Regions from separate parts of the Paenibacillus sp. J22P51 genome, predicted to be linked through region 4. Evidence: riboswitches for the same ligand, from Rfam matches in the RefSeq annotation. Region 4 holds a riboswitch; each other region holds the start of a gene.
What was found. A riboswitch is a leader RNA that binds a small molecule or an ion and turns the genes downstream of it on or off. The one in region 4 is predicted to bind cyclic di-AMP.
Positions count from the first base shown of each region.

Region 1 (4,951 bases), on a different contig from region 4:
TAAGGGCCGTCTCCCCGTCAGCTTCTCAATCTGATCCGCATTGTCCTTCACTTCATGAATGACATCCATGACGTTCTTCGTTCCTGCGATGCCATAGGCCGGCTTGCCGCTCACGGATAAGGGCCTGTGCTCAGTTCCGTGATTTTCGATCTCAAACAACGGATTTGCCGCCAACGCTGCAAAAATACCCGGTTGGGCGGCGATCCATCTCGCATTGATAAATAGCGTCGCCGGGATATTTTCCTTGATCAAATAGTCGATCAGTTTCTCATCGTAACCGCTGCCTTCTGTTCCCCCGCAAGCATCGAAGGTCAAGGCTATGACTCGTTCCTCCGTTACCAAATGCGTTTGCACACCAGGGACATTCTCCCCCCATTTGGTTGGAATGCTTGCTGCGTAGCGGTCGATCAGATTCTTTTCCAGCGATGCAAATGCCGGGACGGACGTGGGATCTACCAAGTCTGATGAGGCTGTAGACGCCGAGCCGGTTGGCGTCGGTGTCGGTGTCGGTGTTGGTGTTGCCATAACTACTTGAGCAGAATCAGGCAGTGGCGTTGTTAAGGCAGCCGATCCCACACACCCTGCAAGCGCTATCATCGCACTTAAAAATAAAAGGAGGCACATCGTGCGCCCCCTCATTTGTGTTTCCGCCAATCCAATTTACTTTTCTCCAGCTGATAAGCAAAATCATTTTCAAGGCGCTTCTCTTCCGCCTTGCGAGCCGCCTCTACCCTGGCCCTCTCTGCGTCCTTCTTTGCTTGCTCTTCCGCTTTCATCGCGTCAGCCTGGGCTTTGAGTCCTTCCAAAATTTCCGGACGCAGCAGATCCTTCAGGGTTGCTGGTTTATCTTGCACGCTAGCCGCAGCTGGCGTCATTTTAGCTTTCTTTTTCACCATAATAAGGTCACCTCGTCTACATGTTCTCCCTATTATTGTACACGTACACGTCTATTGGTGTAAATGATACGGCACTGTCGCAACAACGATATCCTTATCGGCTTGAAGCTTCGAGCGGATACGCGCAGCGGACTGATTATGGAGCAGACGGTGCCACCATTTTTTCGGCATGAATTGAGGGAGAATAACCATGATAGACTGCTTCTCTGATACGTGCGTGTCGATTCGGTCAATGAATTCAGCTAGCGGCTTCAGGATCGTTCTATACCGTGATTTGAACACAACCAGTCGAACACCTGGATCCCAGATCTGCCACTTCTCCTGCATCGATTCCTCATCTTCATCCGAGAAGGAGACATAGAAGGCGATAACGTTAGGCGAGAGTGACTTCGCATAGTTCAGCGATTGCTCTACAGCACGGTGAATCCCAGCCACGGGTACGATAATGACGGGTTCTTTGGTACAAACGCGGTCTTGTGTGATATCAATGCGCAGCTGGTTGGCTACGTCATCGTAATGGTGACTGATCTTCGTAATTAACCAGAGTAGAATCGGTGTCACGATAATGACGATCCAAGCACCCTCGCTAAATTTAGTCACAGAGAAAATGATAAGAACTGCAAAGGAGACGATGCCGCCAAGGCCGTTAATGATTAATTTGCCGATCCAGCCGGATACGCGCTCCTTTAACCATTTACGCACCAAACCCGCCTGAGCTAGTGTAAAAGATAAAAATACGCCGATCGCATAAAGCGGAATAAGTGCATCGGTCTTACCCTTAAAGCCAACCAGTAGAAAACTTGCCAGCACGCCAAGCGTGATGATGCCATAATGATACGAAAGTCGATCCCCACGGAATGAGAACATGCGCGGGAAGTTCTTGTCTTGGGCCATGATCGACGCCAAGATGGGGAAGCCATTAAAGCTCGTATTGGCCGCCAGCACTAGAATTAGCATTGTAGCGATTTGGGTCGCATAGTACATAACGCCACGGCCAAAAGCTTGCTCCGTCACCATCGACAGAACCGAAGTGTGCCCATTATGATCTGGGGCAATCCCATACCCTAAGGCGATCAGCGTTACACCGCCGAAGACGATCGCCAACAGGCCGCCTAAGGAGAGGAGCGTACGTTTGGCATTTTTGACTGATGGCGTTCGGAAATGCGGAACGGCATCGGAAATCGCTTCGATTCCCGTTACAGCTGAACAACCAGACGAGAATGCCTTAAGAAGTACGAATAAGGTTAATGAGTTCGTCGCTGCGCTTGGTGTGAAATCAATGGCATGCGTATTGAGTGAGCCCGTCATTAAATCGAAGATACCTTTACCCACTAACAATAGAATACAAAGGATGAAAAAGTACGTCGGAATCGCAAAAACTGTGCCTGATTCGGAAGTGCCTCGCAAATTAATCCAGACCATAATCCAAACCAGAAAGATGGTAAGCGGAACAATATACGGTACTGCAGAAGGAAAAGCCGAAGTAATCGCCTGCACACCTGCCGAGATCGAAACGGCCACGGTCAAGGTATAATCGATCAGCAGTGAGACACCTGTTAGTCGTCCCCATACCATTCCTAAATTTTCTTTGGTAACCATATAAGCGCCGCCACCCATAGGGTAGGCCTCAATCACTTGCCTATAGCTCAACACGAGCAATAAAATCAATGCGATGATCGAAATCGCAATCGGCAAGGAGAATGCAAATGCAGCAATCCCCACTGTTGCGAGTTCTAACAGAATTTGCTCCGTCCCATACGATACAGAAGATAAGGCATCAGAAGACAGGATGGGGAGCGCTTTCCAGACAGGCATTTTCTCCGACTCAATCTCACTCGACTTTAGCGGCTTACCAAACACAATTTTCTTCAATGAATCACTTGTCATTTCGTGGTCGTTCCTCCAATTAAAGCTAATCTCATAGATCTCATTTGTAAAATGGACGCAAAAAAACACAAGGATCGACCTTGTGTTTTAAACACATGTTCTCCTTTCTCACGATCGCTTACGAGGTTAGCTGCCGGGTTCGGGCCGCGAGAAATCTGCCCTAAAAGGTACATCATATCAGTACCATTATTCACCCCATGTTACTCGTGGTTCCCCCGCTTTTCTTAAAAGAAAATTAAGCGAAATATTCAACTGTTCATGTACGTGTTGAATACTACTCTCTTCTACCAACATAGTAAAGGTGGGAATAAACGTAAAAAGCTCTCTTCCACCTCGTGATTCCCCCAATAATTCGCTTACAATTACCTGATTCGTTGATTATCTTCCATTTTCGTAGGGACTCGAGGTATTTTGTGAAAAGTGGCGTGCTAGAACGAACATACCAGGTTAAAACGAAGTAATTAGTTGGAAATACTCCAGTTCATGGTGTAATTCACCCAATCCACGCGAGTTCCACCCCTTTTATCAAAAAACTGTTGTGCACGATGATTGTCCGGTGCGGTGATCCAAGACATGTAGGCATAGCCGTTTTCCTTGGAGTAGCTTTGGCATTCCCGGAACAAGTCTTCTTCCACAGTAGTTCCCCGAAATGGTTCGAGAAGGAACAGGTCGTTCATGATCGTAATGGGACTAGCCTTCATCGTACTCCATGCAAAATACAGAGTCGCAAAGCCAACGAGCTCGCCTTCTTTTACGGCAACAAACTGAATACCGCCTTGTTCCTGAAGTAAGGTACTGATCAGACGATGGATATCAGCGGACTCGGGCCGCGGCTTCTTATAAAAGCCTACAATATAGCCAACCATCAGCTCTTTTAATGCCTCCAAATCTTTCATTTCTGCCTTTCTTATCGTATGTTCCACTAGATTACCCCCCTGCATTTTATGAATAATAATACATTTTAACGAATAAATATTCAATCATCAACTAATTTTAACCATGGCCAATTCATTGACACACCGTAACCACCATGCTAAACTGTAACAAAATGTATTATAGTTTTAGATCGGATGGTGAAAATGTCAAACAACGCAATCACTTCTAATAAAGGAACTACGCACGCTCAATCAGAGTTACCTAGCCGCTTACGAGAAACTCCTGTCTCCTGGTTGCTCTGTTTTACCATTGTACTGGTGATCATGAACACGATGATGTTCAATCTGGCTTTGCCCAAAATTTCCGTACAATTCGAACTTAGCCCCTCAACGGCATCATGGATTGTCACGGGGTATTCGATCGTTTTCGCTATCGCTTCGATCACCTACAGCCGCTTGTCCGACTTTGTGCCCATTCGCAGGCTCTACGTCATTGCCCTGCTTTCGCTCGGCGGCGCATCCATCCTTGGGCTGTTCACGAACAGCTTCGAGCTATTGCTGCTTACAAGGCTGATTCAAGCATCTGGCGCAGGCGCGATTCCATCGCTTGGTATCGTTCTCGTAACCCGCTACATTCCTTTGTCTCGTAGAGGCAGAGCCATGTCGCTCATCCTTTCCGCTGCTTCACTTGGCTTAGGACTCGGTCCCGTCGCAGGCGGATCCATCGTTCAGTATTTGGGATGGCACTTCCTGTTCGTCATTACCGGTGTTACGCTTCTGCTTATCCCTATATTTCTTATCTTACTCCCAAAAGAAAAAGCAGAAAGCGGCTCGTTCGATTTCATCGGTGCGCTGCTTCTAGGGATTGGGACGACGGGGTTGCTGCTCTTCCTAACTTCGAAGAGTGTCGTTGCCCTCCTCGTGGGATTGATTGCGCTTGCCCTGTTCGCGCTGCGCATTCGCCGAGCCTCTCAACCGTTCGTGCTGCCTGCCCTTTTCGGCGACAAGCCTTATATGGCGCTTGGCGCAATTGGCGTAACTTCCTATATGATCAGCTTCGGCTTCCTGTTCCTTGCGCCTCAGATGCTTGCTCGAGTTTTCGGTTTAGCTCCGCTCACTTCGGGACTATTGCTCTTCCCAGGCGCTCTGATTGCCATGCTGGTGTCGAACCGTGTCGGTCGCATCATTGACCGTTATGGCAATACTGATTTGCTGCGCTACGTGCCATGGTTGATGTTACTTTCTACCGTACTGCTAGCCCTGACTGCCAGCTATTCCTATTACTGGATTGCC
Region 1 is NZ_JCAUAZ010000010.1:99,959-104,909, reverse strand. It holds gene AC58QC_RS20715 (polysaccharide deacetylase family protein) at 1-624, opposite strand, end outside; gene AC58QC_RS20710 (YqkE family protein) at 636-896, opposite strand; gene AC58QC_RS20705 (APC family permease) at 948-2,783, opposite strand; cyclic di-AMP (ydaO/yuaA leader) riboswitch at 2,884-3,035, opposite strand; gene AC58QC_RS20700 (GNAT family N-acetyltransferase) at 3,245-3,679, opposite strand; gene AC58QC_RS20695 (MFS transporter) at 3,863-4,951, shown strand, end outside.
Region 1: another riboswitch for cyclic di-AMP. It lies ahead of AC58QC_RS20705 (APC family permease); the one in region 4 lies ahead of AC58QC_RS17505 (CAP domain-containing protein).

Region 2 (4,951 bases), on a different contig from region 4:
ACGGCTACCCACACAATCCACGCTTTACGGCCATTCGGGACATCCTCTTTGTTCGTGGAGAATTTGATCCCTTTCTCGATCTTACTCTTGGCGTGAAGCGTTCCTTCATCTAGGTACGCTTCATCCCCGTCAATAATGATACCCGAGACATTACTGAGATCAATTGCTCCTGCACCAAAGCCTTTGTGATTCACTTTCGAACTTACTATATTTAAGGCCAGCTTCTTCTTATCCGCTTCCATTATGGCACCTTCCACTCTACATAAAGTTAAAATGACGACTTGCTTTCATTGTAGCGAAAGTCACCCGCTAGAACAAGGGGCGATGGCTCTTCCATGCCTATTTCTCTCATTTCTCACATTTCTTTCACCTCGCAGAAATATTCCCTAGGTTGTCTACATATACATGCTGTAGATGCTTGTTTAGGCGGGGTGAATCTCATGGATATGAATGCTCTATTCAATAGCCGCAAGGTACAGTGGTTTGCTGTCATGCTCCTTGCTGCCGGCGCAGTGTTACTAACGAACACCTTGCTCCCCTCCACACCAAGAGGGACTGTTCCTGTCGTCTCTAAAGAGGTACCTAATGTTAAGACACCGGACATGCAGCCTGCAGATAATGGCAAACCAGTAGAAACCTCAACACCACTTAGTTATCGGATTGCCGAATATCACATGAACGTTGCCTACACACCAGAAACGCAGCAGCTCCAAGGGCAACAAACGCTCACGTGGGAAAATCCAGGATCTGTTCCTGTACAAGAAATTTATCTGCATCTCTATCCGAATGCTTTTGCTTCAAAGAAAACGACGTTTATGCGCGAATCCGGCGGAAAGCTGCGGGAGGATGAAGCGAAGGCCGAAAGCGGCGGAAGCATGGAGCTGTTATCAGTGAAATCAGATACTGGCGATGATCTCACCAAGCGGATGACGTTCGTGCAGCCGGATGACGGCAATAAGGACGACCATACGCTGCTCAAAATCCCTTTGCCTAAACCTGTAGGATCAGGAGAACAAGTAACCATCACAACGGAGTTCCTTGTTAATCTGCCTGCAGCCTTTGCCCGAATGGGGTATGTGGATGATTTCGTTATGGCAGGGCAATGGTTTCCGAAGGTAGCTGCTTACGAACGCAAGGGCACAAGAGGACGTACGGAGCCTGGCTGGGATCTTCATCAGTACCATGGCAATTCCGAGTTCTATGCCGATTTCGGCATGTATGATGTGAAAATTCAGGTACCCGCAAATTACATTGTGGCGGCCACTGGCTTTCCTGTAAAGCCTGCTGTGACGGACAATGGTATGAAGACGTACCAATTCTATGCCGAAGATGTCCATGATTTCGCTTGGTCGGCGTCTCCTCATTTCGTCTATGTGGAAGAGCCCTTCTCCGCCCCACAAGTTCCTGGGGTCAAAATCAAGCTTTATCTCGATCCCAATCATCAAGATTTAAAGGATCGTTACATGTATGCTGCCAAAAAAGCGCTATCGCGCTATAGCCAGTGGTACGGAACGTATCCGTACTCAACGCTTTCCATCGTTGTACCACCACCTGGCGGGAATGGCGCCGGCGGCATGGAATATCCGACCTTGGTCACCGCTTGGGGCGCCAACGACAAAGATCCAGACTTAGAACTGGAACGTGTCGTCGTCCATGAGATCGGTCACCAATTCTTCTACGGGCTTGTCGCCAGCAATGAATTTGAGGAAGCTTGGCTCGATGAAGGCTTCACCTCTTATGCAGAAGATAAAGTCATGGAAGCTGAATATGGCGATGCGCCTAATTTGCCTGTCGAATCCAGCTACGTCACCTCACCAAATGGGCTGCAGAAGGACGCATGGGCCTACACAGGCCATGATCAATATGCGGAAAATGTGTACACACGCGGCAAGCTCGTACTGAAAGCGATTGAGCAGCAGGTCGGCACCAAAGTCATGGATAAAATTATGAAAACCTATTTCCAAAGATGGCAATTCAAGCATCCCTCGACGAAGGATTTCCAACAGGTTGTGGAGGATGTCAGCAAAACGAAATGGGATGATTTCTTCAATCAGTATGTGTACGGCGAGATGATGATGGATTATTCCGTCGCGAGTGTCAACGTTCGGCCTCAGGGCAGTAAGGGATCCGAGACTTACGAAAGCACGGTTCGCATTGTTAAGCATGGCGGCAACTCGCCGGAGGTGCCGATTCTGTTCCATTTTGCAGATGGCACAACGCTTGATAAAACATGGGATGGCAAGGAAGGCAGCATCGAATTCAAATTAACGCATACATCCCCTGTAGACTGGGTGCGAATCGATCCTAAGTACACGCTCATACTCGAAAATAAGCACATCAACAACTTCTATCAAACACATTTAAATACTAAGTGGCAAATTCGGTGGAATCTCGGCATTATTCAACTCCTGCAAGCCATATTCGGCTCAGTAGCCTGGTAAGGACTTGGCTTACTTCTTATGACAAACTCTGAGGAGGGACCCTCGTTGGCCACCTATATCAAATCCGGCTTCAGGGCAGCTATGGCGCAGCCTTTTGCCACCATTATTTTATTCCTATATCAAATGGGTTGGGGTATTCTCCTGTATAAGCTTGTGCAGGGAATACTCATCCCCCTCATGCATCGTTTCCCTGGCGCTGAGCAGCCCAAACAGGCATTGCAGATCTTTCTAGCTGAAGGCCAGTTTCAGTTACTCAAAACAGATCTTAGTTATTCTTATCTATGGTGGTTCGCTGCTCTCTTGTGTGCCCGCATGCTGCTAACCCCCCTCTTAAATGGTGGTGTTTTCTATTCACTAACACACGTTCACCAGAATGCTGGTTACCGTTTCTTTCGCGGGATGAAGCAGCTCTTGCTCCCTTTCCTGCTTGTGTATCTTATCCGGATCGCACTTACCCTGCTTCCACTCATCTGGATATTCCCCAAAGCCACTTATATTCTAGGGCATAGCACTTCCTACGAGCAGGTTGTTCTCAAGCTTCTGCCCTGGATTCTCAGCTTACTGGTCTACGGATTTCTCCTTCAGCTTCTGTTTATGTATGTCCAATTCGCGATCGCAGCCAAGTTAGGTATCACATCGACTGTCATCTCTTTCTTTCGACATTCGCTGCCGATTGTCGGACTTGCCATTACCCTTTTACTCTTTTCAGGACTATTGGCAGGGGTCACGGTCACCGCCACCTACCTGTGGGCAGGTCTAGCAGCGCTAATCATTTACCAGCTGTACCCCCTCTTCCACATTTTCATCCAAATCTGGGGTATTTCCTCCCAATATCAGCTTCTTTCTGCCAAAATATCCAATTAATATCCAGCAAAACAGCGAATAGGCAAACATTCTCCCCTTCTCATTGAGAAAGGGGCTTTTTTTTGTCTTTTTTCCGAACTATTTCACTTATTTTCAGCCTATTTTTCAAACATAAAAGAGGAATTTCATTTTTTATGACGAATAAAAAGGACTAGCATCAAAAACCAAATATTTCATGCCGAATTCCTCAGTTTATGGGGAAACGGGGGAACCACTCCGGGTGAATTGATCTTGCAAGACAGGGATCATAGGGAACCTTCAACCGAACCCTCCAGCTAACCTCGTAGGCACCGGAAGGAGACAAGCAGTTGAAGAAAGTTGTTGGTCTTGTATTTAGTCTTGTTTTGTTTTTGAGTGTTAGTGTAGGAAGCGTTTTCGCAGCATCCGATATGGATAAAGCGGTAGACGAGCTTGTAGGAACTCCTTACAGATGGGCAGGAACGACAACCAAAGGATTCGATTGCTCTGGTTTCACGTCCTACTTGTTCGGCGAGTTCGGCATCGATATTCCACACAGCTCCAAATCACAAAACGGCGAAGGCTACTGGGTTGACAAAAAGGATCTTCGTAAGGGCGATCTTGTATTTTTCAACACGGATGGCAGCGGTATCTCTCATGTAGGGATGTACCTCGGAGACGGTGAATTCGTTCACTCCGCTACGAATCAAGGTGTTGTTAAGAATAAGTTGAGCGAATCCTATTATGCGAAGCGATATGTATCCGCCAGACGAGTTCTGTGGGATGATATCTACAATCAACTAACTGCTGAATCCAAGTAATGTTCTCGGCACAGATTGAAGCCCTGCAAGCTTAGCTCGTAAGAGCGGCTTGCAGGGCTTCATTCATTTGAACGGGTGTATCGGCGTATACTAGAAAGTAAACAAGTTGAGTACACAAAGATTAGTAATAGCCCTGGGCTTTGAGGAAGGATTGGCTGGTATGGACACCACACAAAATAATACAACACCCCCATTTCCCGGTATTATACGATCCATCGACGAGATTAGAGCAGATATTGGGGAGCCGCATCCTGCGGTTCAACATAAGGTTATCAATCAAATCGACGAGCACGCACGTGCATTCATCGCAAAATCGCCTTTATTCTTCTTCTCTACGTCGAATGCGAATGGCTCGAGCGATGTGTCCCCCCGCGGGGATGCTGCAGGATTCGTACGGGTTTTGGATGAACGCCGCTTTATCTTCCCAGAAAGACTTGGCAATCGCCGACTAGACTCGATGCAAAATCTGCTAACCAACCCGGAAGTCGGCCTCCTGTTCATCATTCCAGGTGTTGAGATGGTACTCCGCGTCAATGGTCGCGCTTGGCTGACGAAGGACGAGGAACTGCTGTCGACTATGCAGCTGAACGGGAAGTCACCGATCGCCGCTGTCGGCGTCGAAGTACAAGAATGCTTCGTGCATTGCAGCCGCGCGCTCAAGCTGTCGAAGATTTGGGATCAAGCTACGTGGGTATCCGAGCAGGAACAGCCGGACGGAATGGATATGTTCCGTGCGCATGTCGCGTTGAACGGGATTGCTTTGGAGGAGTAAGGTAAAGAGCAATTATACAAAATGTGTAACTTGACATAATATGTTAGCCAGCCTATAATAACGGCATGTCGTTTTCTAGGGTTCCGCGGTGCGCA
Region 2 is NZ_JCAUAZ010000014.1:23,695-28,645, forward strand. It holds gene AC58QC_RS23850 (YwhD family protein) at 1-242, opposite strand, end outside; gene AC58QC_RS23855 (M1 family metallopeptidase) at 447-2,441, shown strand; gene AC58QC_RS23860 (hypothetical protein) at 2,487-3,305, shown strand; cyclic di-AMP (ydaO/yuaA leader) riboswitch at 3,472-3,610, shown strand; gene AC58QC_RS23865 (C40 family peptidase) at 3,614-4,084, shown strand; gene AC58QC_RS23870 (MSMEG_1061 family FMN-dependent PPOX-type flavoprotein) at 4,245-4,856, shown strand; guanidine-I (ykkC/yxkD leader) riboswitch at 4,921-4,951, shown strand, end outside.
Region 2: another riboswitch for cyclic di-AMP. It lies ahead of AC58QC_RS23865 (C40 family peptidase); the one in region 4 lies ahead of AC58QC_RS17505 (CAP domain-containing protein).

Region 3 (4,951 bases), on a different contig from region 4:
AGGCGCCAAGATTGGGGTCGAACGGGTATACAAGGCAGGCGTACCAATAATGGACTAATAGTATCGCATCGCCATATCGTAGTGGCAGTAATTCTCCTTGTTTGCACAAAATTAGAAAAGAGCCAGCAAACTCTTGAGTTTGCTGGCTTCTTGCATTTCATATGTACCATTGGTATGTGGATAAATGCCTGCTGGATGAGCATTATGAGACGATGGTTCACTATGTTAATTATTTAGCGAGTAAAGCAAATCATCATGTTCTGAGCCATGGATTTGGAGATTGGGCAGATGCGGGTCCTAATCCACCTTTTGCGCAGAATACCCTGGTGATGGAGATGAAGAGAGTGATTGCACGGTCATTCGAATTCACTCTGGGAAGTATTAGGTTTGAAGTGTAGCTTGTTTCATTTTCGCTTAAAAGGCTGCTCTTCCCATCAGTAGTGAAGAGAAGAGCAGCCCCACAGAACTCAAATCTGATTTTTGGGAATACCATTTAAACTTGGGACGGAATCAGCGGCATTGCTGCTCGTTAGCGTTTGCTCTTCTTCGAGGAAACTGGCATTATTCTGCTGATTGTGTTTCTTATCTGCTCGGTTATCTTCACGGTCATACTTTGGATCAGCTTCATTTTTGGGCAACGTGTTCACCTCCATCGTCGTTAGTATGAGACGATGGTTTTCATTTTATCCCAGTTTCCGATTTAGAACTGGAGATCTTTTTACTTGGCAGTGTGTTCATTTTCCAACCTTTTTTAATCATTTGGTTAATGGCGTGAATAAGGTTGGAAAATAGCCTCATAATATAGCTGGAAGTCGATCTTGGAAAAGGAGGATAATTACGATGACATCAAATAGAGGACAGCAAGGAGCTCATGGCACTGGACAAATTGTTAAGCAATTGAACAATCAAGCAGAAGCCGCGGAGCAAATTCAAGGAATTAATAAGGTTGATCAAGAAATTAGTGCAGCCGCAAACGAACATAGTACAGAACTAGATGAAATAATCAATCTTGATAACAGCTAATCAAAGCCATCAAAAAAATAGGCTGACTCTGTATTCCAATTACTTGAGATAGGTGGGCTAAGATATGACAAACCAAAAAAAGAGTGTAAAATCAGCCAAACAAAGAAACCAAAAACCAAACCAAAACAGTAGTGAAAAAAGCGAAGGCAGACAATAAATAGTTGCTTTCAGAGACAAAGCGAAAGCCCGGGGGAAAGCATCCCCGGGCTTTTTCTACTAACTAATCTACATTCCTCGACGCTTCCACCAGAATGATGCGATTATGCAGTATTATACTCACGTACACGGAGATACCAACGTGATTGATGCGATTATGCAGCATTTTCCTTGGCTAGAGAGTGACTCTTTTGAAATTCGGAAAAGGCCTGTCTGCTTCAGGCAGCGACGAAAGGCTTACCATCTCGGCAACTTTCATCATGTTTTCCCAAATCGGCCATACTTTTGGGGATGTATGCGCTTTGTCCTTGGCCTCCTCGGATAACCACTCGAATATTTCAATAAGAGTGCCGTCTACAGATTGAAGCGTTACCGGCGGAAAATCCGTGATAAGCCCTTCTTCGCGAAGCATCGGGACGTGTCCTTTGACAATCTCGGCTAGCTCGGCTTCTTTACCCGGTTGGGGGCGGTACATGGCCATAGTAAACATACTTGAATTAGACATTAGAATCCTCCGTCAAAATGAAAATATAACCCATTTATTGGAGTAAGTATATCAGATGGATTCCATCGTTTCCAATTGATGTGATCGTCCTAGGCAGGCGACTTCACAAAGCCGTATTCCCTAAGGAGCATTAATAGGTAGCAAAGTATGGGATAATCAACGTCACCATTAAATGAATACGCTTTCATTGACTCCTGAAGTCAAATAAGCAAAAATTAAAGGCGAATCTAGGTTTTACATTCTATATAGAACGGCGTAAGATTCATTACGACAAGTTGATTTTTTGCAAAAAGAAACCACTTAATTCCCAATGGGAAACGGGGGAACCAACCGGAGCCATCCAAGTAACATATGGCTTCACGGGGTGAATCCTGATGCTCGCAAGCATTAGGTAGGACGCTCTCAAGTCCGAATCCGACAGCTAACCTCGTAAGTGCATTGAGAGAGAACCGCACCCTCGCCTTCTTATTCTGGAAGTCCGAGAGTAGAGATTCTCTACTCTTAGGGCTTCTTTTTGCTTGCCTTCAACCTGAAATTTTACATAAATTCCATAAGGGGGCTATACCATGCATGCCATTGAAATTAATAAATTGACCAAGACCTATGGGAATTCAAGAGGCATTACAGATGTTAGTTTTTCGATCGAGGAAGGAGAAATATTTGGTTTTATTGGACCGAATGGTGCTGGGAAATCAACAACGATTCGAACGCTGCTGTCTCTGATTTTTCCAACAAGCGGTAGTGCCAAAATTTTCGGGAAAGACTGCATTCAGTTTGCGCCTGAGATTAAGAAAGAAATCGGCTATTTACCGTCAGAAGTTTTTTATTATGACAACATGAAGGTGATCGACCTACTAAAGTATTCAGCCAGCTTCTACAAGAAGGATTGCACAAAAAGAATGAAAGAGCTAGCTGAAATTATGGATCTTGACGTTACGAAAAAAATCGATGATCTGTCTTTGGGAAACAAAAAGAAAGTGGGCATCGTTCAAGGGCTGCTGCACGATCCTAAGCTCATTATCCTTGATGAACCGACAAGTGGACTTGATCCGCTCATGCAGCAGAAGTTTTTCGAATTACTCGAACAACAGAATAAAAGGGGAGCTACGATTCTTTTTTCCTCTCATATATTGAGTGAAGTTCAGCGACTATGTGATCGAGTCGCGATAATAAAGGAAGGTAGGATTGTGACGGTTGAGAAGATCAGCACGTTAAAAGAAAACAATTTCAAGAGATTTAAAATTGATACGGCACAAGCGCTCGACCCTAATTTCTTCAAGATGACCGGGGTTAATGACATTGATGTCCAAGGCCTGACAACTAGCTTCTTATTTAAAGGCAACATTAATCAAGTGATGAGAAAAATTGCTGAAATTGAAATTGATAATCTTTGGATCGAAGAGCCTGATTTAGAGGAGATCTTTATGCACTACTATGAGAAGGAGGCTTAAGTGGAATGAATATTTTTCTTCATGAATTGAGAGCTTATCGGAAATCCACGATCACGTGGACGTGTTCCTTAATTGCTGTCATCGTCTTATTCCTATCCCTTTTTCCGTCTGTCTCTAAGGATTTCGCTGAATTTTCTTCGATATTAGAAGGGTATCCAGAAGGAGTCAGGAAAGCACTTGGTATTGAAATCGAGACCTTTGGAACCCTGTTAGGTTTCTATATGTACATCTTTATGTACATTACGCTTTGCGGAGCCATTCAAGCCATGGTTCTGGGAACGTCTATAGTCTCCAAGGAAGTTCGTGAGAAAACAGCAGACTTTCTTCTTACGAAGCCCGTAACGCGTACTAAAATTTTGACTTCCAAGCTATTAGCGGCAGTTGCTTCTTTAGTGATCACGTGTGTTATCTATATAGGTGCAGCCTATATGATGGCGCTTCAAGTAAAAACGGTTGATTTCGATGTGAACATATTTCTCTTGATTTCACTCACGTTACTATTTATCCAGTTCATGTTTCTAGCCATAGGATTCATCATTTCAGTCGTTTTTTCTAAAATTAAAGCCGTCTTATCCGTCAGTCTCGGTACGGTGTTTGCCTTTTTTGTTATCGGAATGGTCGTTGCCGTAGATGGTGAGGGGGCGAAGCGCTATTTCTCGCCATTTAAATATTTTAATGGGAAATACATGCTTGAGCATGCCAGCTATGAAGCACCTTATGTAATTGCAGCCATCGCGATTATCGTCGTTTCGATTGCGGCCTGCTACTTCATCTATACGAAAAAGGATGTTCATGCCGTATAAACGCGGGTGAGAGGAGGGAACAGCCATTGAATATTTTTTGGAGAGAAATGAAAACGTTTCGGAAATCGATGATTTTTTGGAGTCTAGGGCTCATTTTTCTAATAGCAAGTGGCATGAACAAGTATCAAGCAACGGCAGCTAACGGACAGATTAATGATCTTATGGCGGAAATGCCGAAATCCCTCCAAGTAATTATGGGAGCAGGTGCGTTAGATTTATCGAAGGCTAGCGGCTATTTTGGGATCCTAGTCCTATACTTCTTTTTAATGGCAACGATACATGCTGCAATGCTTGGTGCCAATATTATCGCGAAGGAGGAACGGGATAAGACGGCAGAGTTTTTATTCGTGAAGCCTTTGTCCAGACATGAAATCATCACGTATAAGCTGCTAAGCGCTTTAGTGAACATTTTTATTTTTAATCTCGTTTCATGGATTTCGAGTATGTTGATTGTTGGGGCTTACAGCAAAGGTGAGGCCGTTAATGGTGATATCACAATCGTCATGCTGGGTATGTTTATTTTACAGCTGATCTTTCTGGTCATTGGAACATCCATTGCAGCCGTTTATAAAAATTCCAAAAAGGCTGCCTCGCTTTCAACAGGCATCATGCTCATCACGTTCATATTATCGATTGCCATTGACTTCAATGAAAAGTTGGACTTCTTGAAATATGTAACCCCGTTTAAATATTATGAAGCGAAAAATATCATGTATGGCGGTGGATTTGATGCCATTTATGTCATTATTTCGGCAGTCGTAATTGCCGGCCTAACGGTTGTCACTTATGTTTCCTTTAATAAACGAGATTTGCACGTATAGGGATCAAGAAAGACCTTTCACCCTATCCATAGCTGGATGCGGACAAAAGGTCTCTTTTATTTTATGAGATTAATAATAAAATGATAGCTTAAACCTCTGGATCCCTTCGGTATAAGAGATGCTGAAATAGTGGAATACTTACCCTTAAAAAGGGGGCATTTTATGCATTTAGACTGGATTTGGAAAGCTATC
Region 3 is NZ_JCAUAZ010000004.1:212,002-216,952, forward strand. It holds gene AC58QC_RS11855 (N-acetylglucosamine-6-phosphate deacetylase) at 1-58, shown strand, start outside; partial or broken gene AC58QC_RS11860 (alpha-L-rhamnosidase-related protein) at 159-398, shown strand; gene AC58QC_RS11865 (hypothetical protein) at 468-638, opposite strand; gene AC58QC_RS11870 (hypothetical protein) at 841-1,023, shown strand; gene AC58QC_RS11875 (antibiotic biosynthesis monooxygenase family protein) at 1,355-1,684, opposite strand; cyclic di-AMP (ydaO/yuaA leader) riboswitch at 1,972-2,136, shown strand; gene AC58QC_RS11880 (ABC transporter ATP-binding protein) at 2,251-3,135, shown strand; gene AC58QC_RS11885 (ABC transporter permease subunit) at 3,141-3,938, shown strand; gene AC58QC_RS11890 (ABC transporter permease subunit) at 3,965-4,759, shown strand; gene AC58QC_RS11895 (DUF421 domain-containing protein) at 4,922-4,951, shown strand, end outside.
Region 3: another riboswitch for cyclic di-AMP. It lies ahead of AC58QC_RS11880 (ABC transporter ATP-binding protein); the one in region 4 lies ahead of AC58QC_RS17505 (CAP domain-containing protein).

Region 4 (4,951 bases):
CCATATGCGCCCTCTTTGTGATTGCTCCCTACGGTGCTGCTCAATTCATCAATAATATGACGCAGCTCGGTGCCGCCTTGCTTCAATCTCTCGCCAATTGTATTGGGGATGGGAAAATACAGACCTTTGCCGACGAAAAGCCGCTTCCCGTCCCATGCTGCACAAACGGAGAAGAGATACCATTGTTTCGTATGGACCTCGTCGTAGGAAAGTCCACCTTCTAGACCAAGCCCAATATCTGCACCGGGCTCAGCGTTAAGCACACGTTTCGCCCGATTGATGGCACCGAGGACGGTTTCGTCTTCTGTCATAGGCTGATCGGACACACCGGAAGGGACGGAGTGACAGATCGGTTCAATACCAGAAGCCAAGACCACGGCAGCTCGTTTGGCTTGATTGTGCGTACCTAACGCAATGCTTATTTCTTTTTTCAACATATGACACCACTCCTTGTAAACGTACTGCGAAAGAACGTGATTATTTAGCACTAGTATACCATGGTTTTAATTCAGGCATGGTAAATGAGGTATTGGCTTGATGACAAGCTTGAGATTTCAAGCTTATTTTTTTGTTTCAAAACATTTCCAGTAGCGTTTGCGTCAAATCAGTAGATGGAACGGTTAGGGGGAACAGAAATGAAAATAAGGTACGGTCGAATGTTGTTCGTATTGAGTTGTTTGTTGCTTAGTTCATGCTCGGATTCGAGGTACGATATAGACAAAGGGACCGCAAAAGGAGACGTCATTAATATTCATGGCAGAATCATTAATCTTGATCGTTTCAATCAATTTTTGAAAAACGTTGAAGGGCACGTTGAGAGTCAGATTCGGATCATGCAAATGACCATTGAGGGGGATCCGATTTATTATGATTTTGCTTTTAAAAAAGATAAGATTTCTTATACTTATGATAATTCAGAGGACAAACATGGCAGCAAACAACGACTGAAGACGGAATGTACACGTATTGTTTCTGAGAAAGTAGAACGAGGTGTTTCATATAAGCTGGATGGTTGTAAGGATGTTGCGATTGGGGAGACTTTTAGCTTTGTGGCAGCGGGTAGTGGGGGATAGTGAGATTAATTCGAGGAGAGAGATAAAATGAAAAAGTTTTTGCTTGGGTTGACCTGTGGAATACGTACCTATTCGTTTTATCGGCGAGGGGTTAGGATTAGGCGTTTCATACAATTCACGTGATCATGTTATTTCATTGATGAATGAACCAGCAAGCTTTGCAGACGAAACGGCTAAAAAGGTATGGCAAATCCAATATCGATTGAACGTTGGGAATGATCAAAAATACGTAAGAGAACTTCTTGGTAATCCTGCGGCTGAACGAACAAATGATGATAAGCAGCAAGCTGTATGGCGTTATGATATTTTACCTTCCGCAGACTATCAGTACTTAGGGCTAAATATCGATCTTAAAGGGATTGAGCAAGGGGAATTAGGTGGACAGATAGTCTTAACATGGTCAGATGAAGGGAAAGTTGAGAAAGTTGAACTTTGGTATTCACAAGGGAAAGATAGACAAATCTATACTTATTTTATCTATCCGGACGGTTCAACAGCTGGGGCTAAATACGAGTAGATTATGGTGAATAGGAGTTAACGGGATCTAAATGGAAAATTTTGAGTCATGTATTCATTGATTTCACATGATACAATCTTTAAGATCCATTTTGGATCAAAAACTTAGAAGGCCGAAGCTTTTATGAAGCACGGGGGACCCAATCTTTGGGGTGAAGCCGCAATCTCGCGGCCGGGTGATTACTCTTTGATCCGAATCCGACAGCTAACCTCGCAGGCCGCAAAAAGGAGAGGTTTATTTTGAAACGTTACAAAAAGCTTGTAGTTACTGGTGCACTAGGTTTGACCGTCCTTATGGGAGCGAATGCGGCATTTGCTGCAACGGGAACTCATACGGTAGCGGGCAACGATACCATGTGGTTAATCTCCAAGAAGTACGGCGTTAGCCTATCTTCACTTATTAAGGCAAATCCTCAAGTTGCCAATCCCAACGTTATTTGGTCGGGGATGAAGCTCAATATTCCTGGAAGCACAAGTACAACTGCACCTGTCAAACCACCGGTTACGACTGCGCCTTCGCAATCTACTTTTGCAAGCCAAGTGGTTAACCTTGTTAACCAGGAGCGTACTAAGGCTGGACTGAAGCCTTTGGCCAGTAACAGCGCATTAACCGCGATGGCATTGGATAAAGCGAAAGATATGTACAATAACGGGTATTTCGATCACACATCACCAACCTACGGCTCTCCTTTTGATATGATGCGCTCCTACGGCATTAGCTATTCCTATGCGGGTGAAAACATCGCTAAAGGTCAACAAACGCCACAAGCCGTCATGACAGCATGGATGAACAGTGCAGGTCATCGTCAAAATATTCTAAGCCCCAACTTCACTCAAATCGGTGTTGCCTATTATAACGGTGAGTGGGTTCAGGAGTTCATTAGTAACTAATGAGTAATGAGTATTGCAATATTAAATACAGCAATAAATCGCGGCAGCCTTCCATTGGGAGGCTGTTTTTTATTTATAACAAAGTCAAAGGAGATTAGTTATTCTTGTCGAATTGGGTTTTATCTGCGGGATTGGAGTTTTTGCTATGCCTAAATCATTTCTACATTCAATATCAATCGTTGTCATAATGGGATTAACAGCATGTGAATCGTCCGTCGTTCCAGCTGAATTGCTACCAACTGCAAGTTCGGCTATTGTAACACCCATTTTGCCTAGCGCTTCACCACAAAATGTAACCAATGTGAAACCGAAGTCAGTTGAAGAAATTATGGACTTTCTCGTACAGAATGTAGATGAAATAAAGAAATACAAACAAATGATAGAAGAAGCCAATATATCAAAAGTCATATTTTTAAGTGATGGTTTAATAAATATCCCAGAAAGAACAGGAAAGTATTACGATTTATACATAGGAGAGAGTTTCAGTGATCATGTTGTTAGGTGGCAAACGTTTTATGTCAGTGAGGATATGAAAGAGATTCTTATTGTGGATGTAATTACGGGTTATAATTTAACCTTGGAAGAGTGGAGAAAACGCGCTCAATGACTTAACCTTACCGTAAGAAACGTATGGTTTTCTGGTTATTCTTTGCTTTTCACTCTTACTATCAAATATGTAATCAAATGAATCAAGAGGTGCAACCAGTGATAAAGGTATTCACAGAAATTGAAATTGAAGCAGCGATTGATGTTTGTTTTGACATGGCAAGTAATATTGATATACATACGCAGACTGTCTGGCCTCACACCAAGGAACGAGCGATTGCTGGAACAACAACAGGCATGATAAGCGGCGGGGAAACGGTCACTTTTGAGGCGCGGCACTTTTTCATTAGGCAAAGACATACTTCACTCATTTCAAATTACGTTCGACCCTATCGCTTTGTTGATGAAATGCTGCAGGGTACTTTCAAAAGTATGAGACACGAACATGAATTTATTGATTTAGGTAATCGAACCTTAATGAAGGATACCTTATATTTCGAAGCTCCATTGGGCTGGCTCGGATGGGTAGTTGAGAGAGTTGTCTTAAAGAAATATATGATGAGATTTTTGACATATCGGAACGAACAGTTAAAGATTTTAGCTGAAAAAGGTTAGGATAAGGAGCTAGCTATGTTCCAGTTTAATGGTTGGGCTGTTTTAAGGTATCACACACATGATACCGATTCCAGACTGCAAGATCTTAGGATCGCTGAGTTGAAAAGCTTAATTTCTGAACTTGATGTGGAAAAGCTAGTCACGCTTAAACAACGTAATGGGCATGACTCTGTTCTTATTTCCGGGATGCACAATCATCGCAGTGATTATGTGATTGAGTTATTTCAACAAATTGGTGAGATAATGCCGGGCTCCTATGGACTACTTTATATTCAAGATGATGAAGACTTTAGTGAGCAGCACGACAATTCCAATTGCTTCGTAGTATGGAAATTAATACGCGGAAATTTAACTAAGGAGAAAGACGTCTATTTGTCTTCTGTAATCCCTACGCTTGAAGATCCTTTTGACGAGAGTCGATTGGATTAACTAGATTGGAGGTATCCAAGTGAAATTCTACATCGCATCTAGTTTCAAGAACGTCGACAATGTACGAAAAGTCGCACAACGGTTGAAGTCACGGGGATGCATACAAACCTTCGACTGGACGGTTCATACAGGTAATGCTACTCTTCAAGTGCTCGCGGAGATCGGTCAAATAGAGAAAGAAGCTGTGTTGAATGCAGACATATTCATCATCATGCTACCGGCAGGCAAGGGAAGCCACGTAGAAATGGGACTTGCTTTAGGTGCTAGGAAGACAATATTTTTGTATGCTGCTGACGATGAGATGAATGAAATTGAAAAAACATGCACGTTTTACCAGTTGCCAGAGGTGCATAAAATCATCGGAACGATAGACGATTTGGTTTCTCAAATTCATTATCTATAGAGTAGGCTAAGGGAACCTAGGGGCGCTATTTTAAAAAAATCAGGTATTTTCGGAGATTAGCGGAACTAAGAGACGCTATTTATACGAATTTCGTGATTTTTTACGATTTTTGAACAAATAAGACCCTGTAGTTCCGTTCGATGACAATTTAGCAAGATTCGCCATGAATAGTGTCTCCTAGTTCCCTTAGATCAGCATACCCATTGGAAAAGCGGTCGAATTATGATTGAAAAGAACATAAGTACTTTTAAAAATAGAGGGGTTCAACCATTTGACTAAGAAGCGACTAAAGCTTTTCATTCTCAGTTTTGCAATCTTCCTAATTGCTGTGACGGCGATAAAGCTTATTGTAGCTTTCGGAGGAGATATGGTGGTCACTAACCATAATATATCGATGTTTACCAGTAAAACGAACGTGAATGGAAACATCAAACTCAGTATTGGCTCTTTGAAAGGTACGTATAAGATTGAAGATTTT
Region 4 is NZ_JCAUAZ010000007.1:259,445-264,395, forward strand. It holds gene AC58QC_RS17490 (DUF84 family protein) at 1-437, opposite strand, end outside; gene AC58QC_RS17495 (DUF4362 domain-containing protein) at 636-1,073, shown strand; gene AC58QC_RS17500 (hypothetical protein) at 1,129-1,590, shown strand; cyclic di-AMP (ydaO/yuaA leader) riboswitch at 1,691-1,824, shown strand; gene AC58QC_RS17505 (CAP domain-containing protein) at 1,830-2,480, shown strand; gene AC58QC_RS17510 (hypothetical protein) at 2,626-3,087, shown strand; gene AC58QC_RS17515 (SRPBCC family protein) at 3,186-3,641, shown strand; gene AC58QC_RS17520 (Imm7 family immunity protein) at 3,657-4,070, shown strand; gene AC58QC_RS17525 (group-specific protein) at 4,090-4,473, shown strand; gene AC58QC_RS17530 (hypothetical protein) at 4,745-4,951, shown strand, end outside.